2 regions of the Dysosmobacter sp. Sow4_B12 genome follow, and region 1 is predicted to be linked to the other one. Evidence: riboswitches for the same ligand, from Rfam matches in the RefSeq annotation. Region 1 holds a riboswitch; the other holds the start of a gene.
The links. Region 1 has a riboswitch for lysine ahead of ACTQ4R_RS08200 (transporter substrate-binding domain-containing protein). Riboswitches for the same ligand answer to the same signal wherever they lie in the genome.
Positions count from the first base shown of each region.

Region 1 (4,995 bases):
TGGATTTGCCGGAGCCGGAGGCGCCGATGATGCACACCACCTCACCCTTCTGCACGTCCAGGTCGATGCCCTTGAGGACCTTTAGGGGGCCGAAGGACTTCTCCAGTCCCCGGATGGAAAGAATCGGTTCCATGGTCTGACCTCCTTAATTGGAACTGGGCACGCCCCGGTAGGTATTGAGGCTGAGGCGGGCGGAAAGGTAATTCAAAAGGGCGCTGATGCAGCAGGTCATGATGAGGTAGATGATGGCGGCGGAGACGTAGTTGGGCAGGTTCTTATAGTAGATGCCCGCGACGCTGGTGGCCGCGTACATCAGCTCCACCACGCCGATGCAGTTGAGCACGGAGGAGTCCTTGATGTTGATGATCATCTCATTGCCGATGGCGGGGATGGAGTTTTTCAGTGCCTGTGGGAACACCACCTTCATCATGGTCATCCAGGGGCTCATGCCCAGGGACCGGGCCGCCTCCGTCTGGCCGGCGTCGATGGACTCCACGCCGCCTCGCAGCACCTCGGACAGGTAAGCGGCGGAGTTTAAGGACACCGTGGTGAGGCCCGCGATGAAGAAGCTCCAGACGTTGTTGATCTCCGTGACAGAGAGGTCCGTGTGGGCGGTGAACAGGCTGAAGCCCGCGTAATAGATGATAAAGGCCTGCAGCATCATGGGAGTGCCCCGGATGACGGTGGCGTACAGGGCGGCGAAGCGACTGCACAGGATCTTCACGAACTTCACATGGTCCCGGTCCCGCTTATTAGGCGTCTGGATGCGGAGAAACACCAGTCCCACCGCCAGCAAAAAGCCGAAGATGGTGCCGAAGAAGGCCAGCCGCAGCGTAGTCCAAAGGCCCCGCAGGAACAGGGCGCGGCTGTTGTAGAACATGTACACCATGGCCTGGAAGAAGGGGCTGGGGTTGCTGTCCATGGCCGTCACCTCCCGAACCACCTGGCTCAGCACATGGAGCCGGTCCGCCGCCACCAGGGCCGCCACGGCCCAGACAACGTAAGAGGCGTACCGGGCCGCCCGCCGGGCGGCGGGGGCGCAGAAGCGGGACTGCGAGCGGTAGCGGCGCTTCAGCCGCAGCTTGCTCACGAGGGCCGCCAGAGACACCAGGCAGAAAAGGCCGCACAGGGCCAGGGCGCCCCAGGCCAAAGCGGTGCGGCTCAGAAAGAAGCCGTACCGCCGGGAGCACAGGTATACCAGCAGCGCCGCCAGGGACAAGGCGCTGCCGGAGAGATAGACATAGGGGTGGTCCGCCCCGGCGAAGCGCCGCAGGGCGGACACCCGGCCCCGCAGCCATCCCGCGGCGTCGCCGGGGATGGCACACAGGGAAGAGAGGGTGTTGTTCATGGCCATCACTTGGGCTGGCGCTCGTTGGCGGCGGCCAGGATGTCGGCCCGGTCTTCCTCACTGAGCTCCGCCAGAGCCGCGTTCACCTGGTCCAGAAGCTCGGTGTCGTCCTTCCGCAGGCCCACGCAGGAGCCCCGGAAGCCCAGGGTGAAGCCCTCGCCGTCAGCGAACTCGATGACCTTGAAGGAGGGGTTGGTGGCAAGGTAGCCGGGGGTGTTCTCCATGTTCACCACAATGGCGTCGCAGGTCCGCTGCTCCAGGCGGGCGATCTGGTTGGGCACGCTGTCCACGGCGGGCAGGTGGTTGACACCCTCGATCTGGTCGATGACGGTGTCCAGCATGGTGTCCTTCTGGCCCAGGACGCTGGCGCCGGCGAAGTCGGAAAGGGACGTGGCGCCGGCGTACTCGGAGTCGCCGTTGACCATGAGGCCGTACTCGGTGGTCTTATAGGGCTCACTGAAGTTGATGGACTGGCGGCGCTCCTCGGTGTCCGCCATGCCGGCGATGATCATGTCGATCTGGCCCTGGTTCAGCGCCTCGATGAGGCCGCTCCAGGCCAGCTTCACCACCACCAGGTCGGCGTCCAGATACTCGGCGATGTGGCGGGCGATCTGCACATCGTTGCCGTCGGCGTAGAAGCCGGGCAGGTTCTCAATGGGCACGTTCAAGTCCGTGGCGGTGTCCTCCTGCCAGTTGTTGGGGGCGTAGGCGCACTCCATGCCCACCCGGATCTGCCGGCGTTCTTCGGCGGGAGCTTCGGCCGCTTCGGCGGGGGCCTCTTCCTTCTTGGCGCCGCAGGCGGCCAGGCTCAGCGCCATGGCCAGGGTCAGCAGCAGGGCAAATACTCTTTTCATGTTCATAACGTTCTTCCTTTCTCTGCTTTGGGAAAAAATAACAGCCATGGATGTTGCGGAACATCCATGGCTGGCGTTGAAAACACACAAATTGCCTCCCGGAAGAAGGCTTCGGCCAATGATAGCGCTCCACATACTGTGACAGTCCGCCAGATGTTCTCTGACGGCCCAGCAAAGCGCGCCGCAGGAAGCGCCCTTCACTTCGGCAGCGGACCCTTTCCCCACCCGGAGTTCCTGCTCCGGAAGCGGTGGGTACTGATGTACGCTGCGCCTCTACCATTGTCTCGGTCAAAGGACCAGAGACGGTTTGAAATTGTTGGAAAAAAGATACTACCGCTGAAAACAGATGTCAAGGCAAAAAAAGTATTTTTCAGAAAAGGGCAAAGAACGGACGATAGCGGTCAAAAATTTTGTGCAAAACGAAAACCGGCGCCGCGGCATTTCCGCTGATTCCGGCCCGTTGCTACGCAATGCGGGACTTCATGAAGCGGATGAACTGCCGGGCCTCCCGGGTGATGAACACATCCTTGCGCCACACCACGGCGATGTTCAACAGCAGCGGCTCCCGCATGGGCAGTCCCCAGGCCAGGACCTTCCTGGCAAGTCCCGCCGCGGCGGCCGCCGCCGCTTTGGAGGGAAAAATCGTCCATCCGGGCAAATACCTGTGAAAAAAGGAATGCGGGACGCTTTTGCGTCCCGCATTCCTTTTTCAAAAAGTCATTCCTTGACAGAGGCCGCCAAAGCATCCGCCAGAGCGTCCATGTCCGCCAGATTCTGCCGCTGCAGGGAGGAAGCCATGGTGACGCCGTCATCCAGAATCGTCATGTTTTTCAAGTCCTCCAGTGCCTTGCGCATCAGCGCGCCGGAGCGGGGCGCCCAGGAGCCGTTCTCCACGATGGCGCAGGTGCGCTTCTGGAGGTTCAGCGCCTTCATGTCCGCCAGGAAGTTGTGCATGGGCGGGAAGATGCCCAGGTTATAGGTGACGGAGGCCAGTACCAGGTGGCTGTATTTGAACAGGTCGCTGATGAGATAGCTGACATGGGTGCTGGACACGTCGTACAGCCGGGTGTTGGTGACGCCCCGGTCCGCCAGCTTGGACGCCAGCACCTCCGCCGCCTGCTCCGTGTTGCCGTACATGGAGGCGTAGACGATCATGACGCCCTTTTCCTCCGGCTCGTAGGTGGCCCAGTGGACATACTTGTCGATGATGTAGCCCAGGTCCTTCCTCCACACGGGACCGTGGAGGGGGCAGATATACTTGATATTGTCCAGACCCACCAGCTTGGCCGCCTTGTTCAACAGCGCCTGGACCTGGGGGCCGTACTTGCCCACGATGTTGGTGTAATACCGGCGGGCGTCGTCCAGCCACTCGCCGTCAAAGTCGAACTCGTCGGCAAAGAGTTTGCCGTCCAGAGCCCGGAAGGAGCCGAAGGCGTCGGCGGAGAAGAGGACGCCGTTGGTGGTGTCGAAGGACACCATGGCCTCCGGCCAGTGGACCATGGGCGCGGCCACAAAGGCGATGGTGTGGCTGCCGAAGCACCGGGTGTCGCCCTCCCGGACCTCCTCGATCTGCCCCTCGGCAAAGGAGAAGCCGAACTGGTGCAGCAGGATGACCGCCTTGGGAGAGGTGATGACCTTCACCTCCGGCCAGCGCAACAAAATCTCCTCAATGGAGGCGGCGTGGTCCGGCTCCACGTGGTTGATGACCAGGTAATCCAGAGGCCGGCCGTCCAGCACGGCCTGGATGTTTTCGATGAACTGCCGGCCCACGGCCCAGTCCGCCGTATCGAACAGGACGGTCTTTTCGTCCAGCAGCACATAGGCGTTGTAGCTGACGCCGTGGTACAGGGGATGGATATTTTCAAACAGGGCCAGGCGGTGGTCGTTGGCACCTACCCAATACAGGCCCTCGGTGACTTTACGGACATTATGCATACAAATACCTCCTTTTCAGGCCGCTTTTTTACACTTCGATCTCGATGAACTGCTCCGCCGTCTCGCCGCAGTGGGGGCACACCCAGCCCTCCGGCAGGTCCTTGAAGGCAGTGCCGGGCTTGATGTCGTTTTCCGGATCGCCCACGGCGGGGTCGTACTCGTGGCCGCAGCCGTTGCAGATGTAGATCTTCCGGGGTTGGGCGGTCTTTTTGGGAGCGGCCCGCTTCATCTTCTTCATGGGCGGAGCCGGCAGCTTTTCGCCGGTGTCCAGAGCGGCGGTGAGCAGCGGCAGGATCTCCATGACGTCGCCCACGATGCCGTAGTCGCAGTTTTTAAAGATGCGGGCGCCGGGGTCGATGTTGATGGCCACGATGGTGGAGGCGTCCTTGATACCCTTGAGGTGCTGGCCCGCGCCGGAAATGCCGCAGGCGATGTACAAATTGCCCTTGAACTTCTGGCCGGACATGCCCACATAGCGCTCCAGCGGAACATACTGCAGCGTTTCGGCCACGGGACGGCTGGAGCCCACGGCGGCGCCGGCGGCCTTGGCCAGGTCCTCGATGAGCTTCATATTCTCTCTGGCGCCGATGCCCCTGCCGGCGCTGACCACCCGCTCCGCCTGGGAGATGGGGGTGTCCATGGGGATGCCCACGGTGAAGTCGTGGCCGTCCTTCTTCAGCGCCGCCACCAGGGCGTCCACCCGCTCCTGGGCGGAGCCCTCCTGGAAGATGTGCTTTTTGCGCTCGCCGGTCTCGGAGCCCTTCTTCTGGACAGGGGCGCTTTCCGCCTTGCCGGCCTTGCCCAGGATGTGGGAGGCGATGACTACCCGCTGGATCTCGTTGGTGCCCTCGTAAATGG
Region 1 is NZ_JBQKKR010000007.1:31,490-36,484, forward strand. Features, by position in the region: gene ACTQ4R_RS08190 (amino acid ABC transporter ATP-binding protein) at 1-133, opposite strand, end outside; gene ACTQ4R_RS08195 (amino acid ABC transporter permease) at 146-1,354, opposite strand; gene ACTQ4R_RS08200 (transporter substrate-binding domain-containing protein) at 1,354-2,208, opposite strand; lysine riboswitch at 2,317-2,486, opposite strand; gene ACTQ4R_RS08205 (hypothetical protein) at 2,666-2,860, opposite strand; gene ACTQ4R_RS08210 (FprA family A-type flavoprotein) at 2,920-4,137, opposite strand; gene ACTQ4R_RS08215 (acyl-CoA dehydrogenase family protein) at 4,166-4,995, opposite strand, start outside.

Region 2 (4,995 bases), on a different contig from region 1:
CGATGCCGATGGGCAGGCTTAGGATGCCGGGAGCGCCGAATTGGGCCAGTATACCGGCGATCAGATAGGTGATGCCGGACACCACCGCGCAGGTGACGGCATAAGGCAGCTGGGTGGACACATGGTTCACGTGGTCACACTGGGCGCCGGCTGAGGCCATGATGGTGGTATCGGAAATGGGAGAGCAGTGGTCGCCGCAGACGGCGCCGGCCATGCAGGCGGAGATGCAGATGATAGCCATGGGGTTATCCATGGAGAACACGTTCTGCACGATGGGGATCAAGATGCCGAAGGTGCCCCAGGAGGTGCCGGTGGCGAAGGCCAGCAGGCAGCCGATGACGAACACGATAACCGGCAGCAGCATCTGCACGCCGGTGGCGGAGGTGCGGACGAAGTCCCGAACGAAGAACTTGGCGCCCAGGGAGTCGGTCATGGCTTTTAGGCTCCAGGCAAAGGTCAAGATCAAGATGGCGGGCACCATGGCCTTAAAGCCCTCGGGGATGCAGCTCATCATATCCTTGAACTTCATAGAGCGGCGGATCAGGAAGTAAATAAACGAGAACACCAGAGCAAAGGCGGAGCCCAGCATTAGGCCCACAGAGGCATCGGAGTTGGAGAAGGCGGTGATGAAGTCCTCACCCTCGAAGAAACCGCCGGAGTAGATCATGCCGATAACGCAGCAGATAATCAGCATCACCACGGGCAGTACCAGGTCCAGCACCCGGCCCTTACCCTCTTCTACGCTCTCATCAGCGGAGGCATAGGGGTTAGGTCCGGAGAACAGGTCACCGGTCTCAATGGCATTGCGCTCGAAGGTGCTCATCAGGCCGAAGTCCACCTTCATCACCACCAGGCCCACCATCATCACGATGGTCAGCAGGGCGTAGTAGTTATAGGGGATAGCCCGCAGGAACAGGTTGAAACCCTGTCCGTCCTCAGCAAAGCCGGCCACGGCGGCGGCCCAGGAGGAAATGGGGGCGATGATGCACACGGGGGCGGCGGTGGCGTCGATGATGTAAGCCAGCTTGGCGCGGGAGATGTTGTGCTTGTCGGTAATGGGACGCATAACGCTGCCCACGGTCAGGCAGTTGAAATAGTCGTCAATGAAGATCAAGCAGCCCAGTAGGATGGAGGCCAGCTGCGCACCCACCCGGCTCTTGATGTTCTTCTCCGCCCAGCGGCCGAAGGCGGCAGAGCCGCCGGCCTTGTTCATCAAGCACACCATGGTACCCAGGATCACCAGGAAGATCAGAATGCCCATGTTATAGCTGTCGGTAACGGAAGCCACGATTCCGTCGTTGAACACATGCAGGATGGTGCTCTCAAAGGCAAAGTTGGAATACAGCAATCCGCCCACCAGGATACCGATGAACAGGGAGCTGTACACTTCCTTGGTGATCAGAGCCAGGGCAATGGCGATGATGGGAGGCAGCAGGGACCAGACGGTGTTGAAGAACCGGCTGGGGGATTCCACATAGCCGCTTCCCCCGCAGCTCTCGCACGCGGCGACAGTTCCCTCGTCCGTCAGGACGACACCGAGAGTGCCGCAGTCGGGACATTCGATCATCTTGGTGCCGGTTTCCTCGGTGGGGTCCGCGGCAAAGGCCGTGACGGTCATGGCCGTGCACAGCAGAAGCACCGCTGTCAGCAAAGGCAGCAGCCGTCGCTTTAGATTTCTCATCACGTTCTCTCTCCTCATAAAAAATGAAGTCATGACTTCTGTCATGACTTCATACGCTCAGCAGTACGTATGGACCCACGACAGCGCTCCGTCCCGGGAAGGGGACGACAGTCCGCGGGATATTCTCCCACGGCCCGGCTCCGTGCGCCACAGGCGGCACCACACAGCCTCGGCGAAAGTCCCTTTCCTCTCTCCCAGGACCTGTCCATATGGGAAGGACTACTCTTGACGTCCGCGCCTCTATCATGCTTGGTGTGTTCATTATATAAAAGTTTTTGGAAAAGTCAACCGGCTTTTCCAAATTCCGCTGTTTTTCCTTGGAAAACAAAGCCGGGGCGCCGCTTTCACGGCGCCCCGGCGGAAACGTGGGATCAATACTGGCCCAGATTGGCGGAGGCGTCGGAGTTGGCGCTCTTGCCGAAGTGGAAGTCGTTGCCGGGCAGGATGGCGTTGAGCACGATGCCGGCGATGGCGGCAATGGCCAGAGAGGTCAGCGTGATGGAGGCGCCGCCCACCTGGAAGGTCAGGCCGCCGGTGAAACCCAGGCCGCACACCAGAATGACAGCGGCGATGATGAGGTTGCGGCTGTTGGTGAAGTCCACCTGGTTCTCCACCACGTTCCGCACGCCGATGGCGGAGATCATGCCGTACAGGATGAAGCTGACGCCGCCGATGATGGCCGTGGGGATGGTGTTGACCAGATAGGCGAAGGCGGGGCTGAAGGACAGGATGATGGCATACAGGGCGGCCAGGCGGATGACCTTGGGGTCATGGACCCGGGAGAGCACCAGCACGCCGGTGTTCTCACCGTAGGTGGTGTTGGCGGGGCCGCCGAACATGGCGGAGAGAGATGTGGCGATGCCGTCGCCGATGAGGGTGCGGTGCAGGCCGGGGTCCTCGATGAAGTTCTCGCCCACGGTGGCGGAGATGGCGGACATGTCGCCGATATGCTCCATCATGGAGGCGATGGCGATGGGGGCCATCACCAGGATGGCGGAGACATCAAACTTGGCCACGCTGCCGGAGAAGTTCGTCACAAAGGGCTGGAAGCCCAGCAGGGGCGTGGTACCGCCGAAGAGGCCCTGCACATCCAGGCCGGAGAAATCCACCATGCGGAACACCAGCGCCACCACATAGGAGATGACCACGCCCAGCAGGATGGGGATGATCTTGATCATGCCCTTGCCCCAGATGTTGGCCACCACGATGACTGCGATGGACAGCAGGGCCAGCCACCAGCAGGAGGAGGCGTTGGACACGGCGGAGGGGGCCAGATTCAAGCCGATCAGAATGATGATGGGGCCGGTGACCACGGGAGGCAGATAGTGCATGACCCGGTGGACGCCTACCGCTTTGATAATGGCAGCCAGAAGCACGTACAAAAGGCCTGCCACTACGATGCCGCCGCAGGCGTACTGCAGCTTTTCAGCAGGCTCCATGGCGGCGTAAATGCCGCTGTCCATGGCACCCATGGCGGCAAAGCCGCCCAGGAACGCAAAGGAGGAGCCCAGGAAGGCGGGGACCTTCATCCGGGTGCAGACGTGGAAAAACAGCGTGCCGAAGCCGGCGAAGAACAGCGTGGTCTGGATGGACAGGGGCAGGCCATAGCTCTGCACCAGAATGGGAACCAGCACCGTGGCGCCGAACATGGCGAACATGTGCTGCAGGCCCAGAATGAGCATCTTGGGTACGCCCAGGGCACGGGCATCCCGGATGGGCTGCTGGCCCACGGGGGTCTTTGTTTCTTTCATGTTGCTTCTCCTCTCATATCTCCACAAAATTTTGGCAAAAAAAATACCGGCACCAATGCCGGTCAAACAGGGGAACCATTCAAAAAGGAAGAAACGACCGCCTTGGACATTCCACGCATCAAATACAGCATCTCACGTTCCCTCCTTCTCTATTTTGCCTTATTATACAGAAAGGTATGACGCATTGCAAGATTCCTTTTCCATGACCCTCGGATAAAAAAAGTGTCGGAAATTGTAAAAAATGACGGAGCGCCCTTTGGGGCGCTCCGTCCGGTGTCATGCTTCCAGCAGCTCCGGAATTTGGGACTCTCCGTAAACCGGGATGCCATGGGCGGCCAGCAGCGCCGCCGTCACGCCGTCGCCGGTGGTCAAGGCGCCGGTAAAGGTGCCGTCGTACACCTGCCCGCGGCCGCAGGAGGGGCTGCGCTCTTTCAGTACAGCGGCCTGACAGTCAAATAGTTTACATAACTTCAACGCTTCCTCCGCGCCCCGCCGGTACTGCTCCGTCACGTCGGCTCCGGTCTCCGTCACCACACGCTCACCCCGGCGCTCCGCCGGAGGACGGGGCGTCGGCAGGCCTCCCAGCTGCTCCGGGCACACGGGCACCAGGGTGTGGCGCTCCGCCAGAGCGGCGATAAGCGGATGCGCCTTCTCGGCGCCGTCGTACCGGCAGCGGACCCCCAGCAGGCAGGCTGAGACCAGGATGTTCATTGCCGCCCGCCTTTCTGAAAGGCCCGGTGCTCTTTTTGCAGCTCCGCCCACAGCATCACGCCGCTCCAGTTCCGGTTGTGGGGCGTCAGCACCGCCTTTAGGCACTCCGGTCCTGCCCCCGACCGCGCCAGGACAGGCAGCAGCGTGTCCAGCTGCTTTTCCAGGCCGCACAGCACCATCATCCGCCCGCCCAGCGGCCCTCCGGCGTAGTCCGCCATGGGGCCGGGAGCGGTATCCATCCCCGCCAGCACCGCCAGGGGCTTGTTGTAATCCTTGCGGGCCACAGGCACCAGCTCCACGCCGAGGGGGCTCACCGCTGTCTCCAGCGCCAGAACATTCAGCAGGGAATCAAATCCAAACAGCAGCAGTTTTTTCATACGATCTCCTCTCCGTTCAATACCGCCTGGGCAAGGCGCTCTCCCTCATACCGCAGCTTCAAAGAGAAAAAGGGCGTGTCCGTATCCAGCAGGCGCAAAAAAATCTTGTCCCCCTCCCACAGCGGCAGGGACAGAAGATCCGCTTTCTTGATCCAGGCCAGCTCTCCCTCGTCGCACTCGTGGGGGGTGCCGGTCCAGCCGGTGGCGGTGAACAGGTGCATGTACTCCGTGGGATAGCGGTCGGAGACGAAGGTCACCAGCCCCCGGTAGCGGTATTGCGTCAGCCGCAGGCCTGTCTCCTCAAAGGTCTCCCGGAGGACGCAGTCCTCGGGGCTCTCCCCTTCTTCAAATTTGCCGCCCACACCGATCCACTTGTCGTGGTTCATGTCGTTGGCTTTTTTCACCCGGTGGAGCATGAGGTACTGGTCTCCCCGCTCCAGATAGCACAGGGTGGAGTTGATCATAGGCATCTCTC
Region 2 is NZ_JBQKKR010000001.1:553,843-558,837, forward strand. Features, by position in the region: gene ACTQ4R_RS02860 (Na+/H+ antiporter NhaC family protein) at 1-1,681, opposite strand, end outside; lysine riboswitch at 1,755-1,932, opposite strand; gene ACTQ4R_RS02865 (uracil-xanthine permease family protein) at 2,053-3,432, opposite strand; gene ACTQ4R_RS02870 (DUF523 domain-containing protein) at 3,709-4,143, opposite strand; gene ACTQ4R_RS02875 (DUF3783 domain-containing protein) at 4,140-4,520, opposite strand; gene ACTQ4R_RS02880 (NUDIX hydrolase) at 4,517-4,984, opposite strand.
Region 2: linked by a shared signal. The riboswitch ahead of ACTQ4R_RS02860 (Na+/H+ antiporter NhaC family protein) and the one ahead of ACTQ4R_RS08200 (transporter substrate-binding domain-containing protein) in region 1 are both predicted to bind lysine.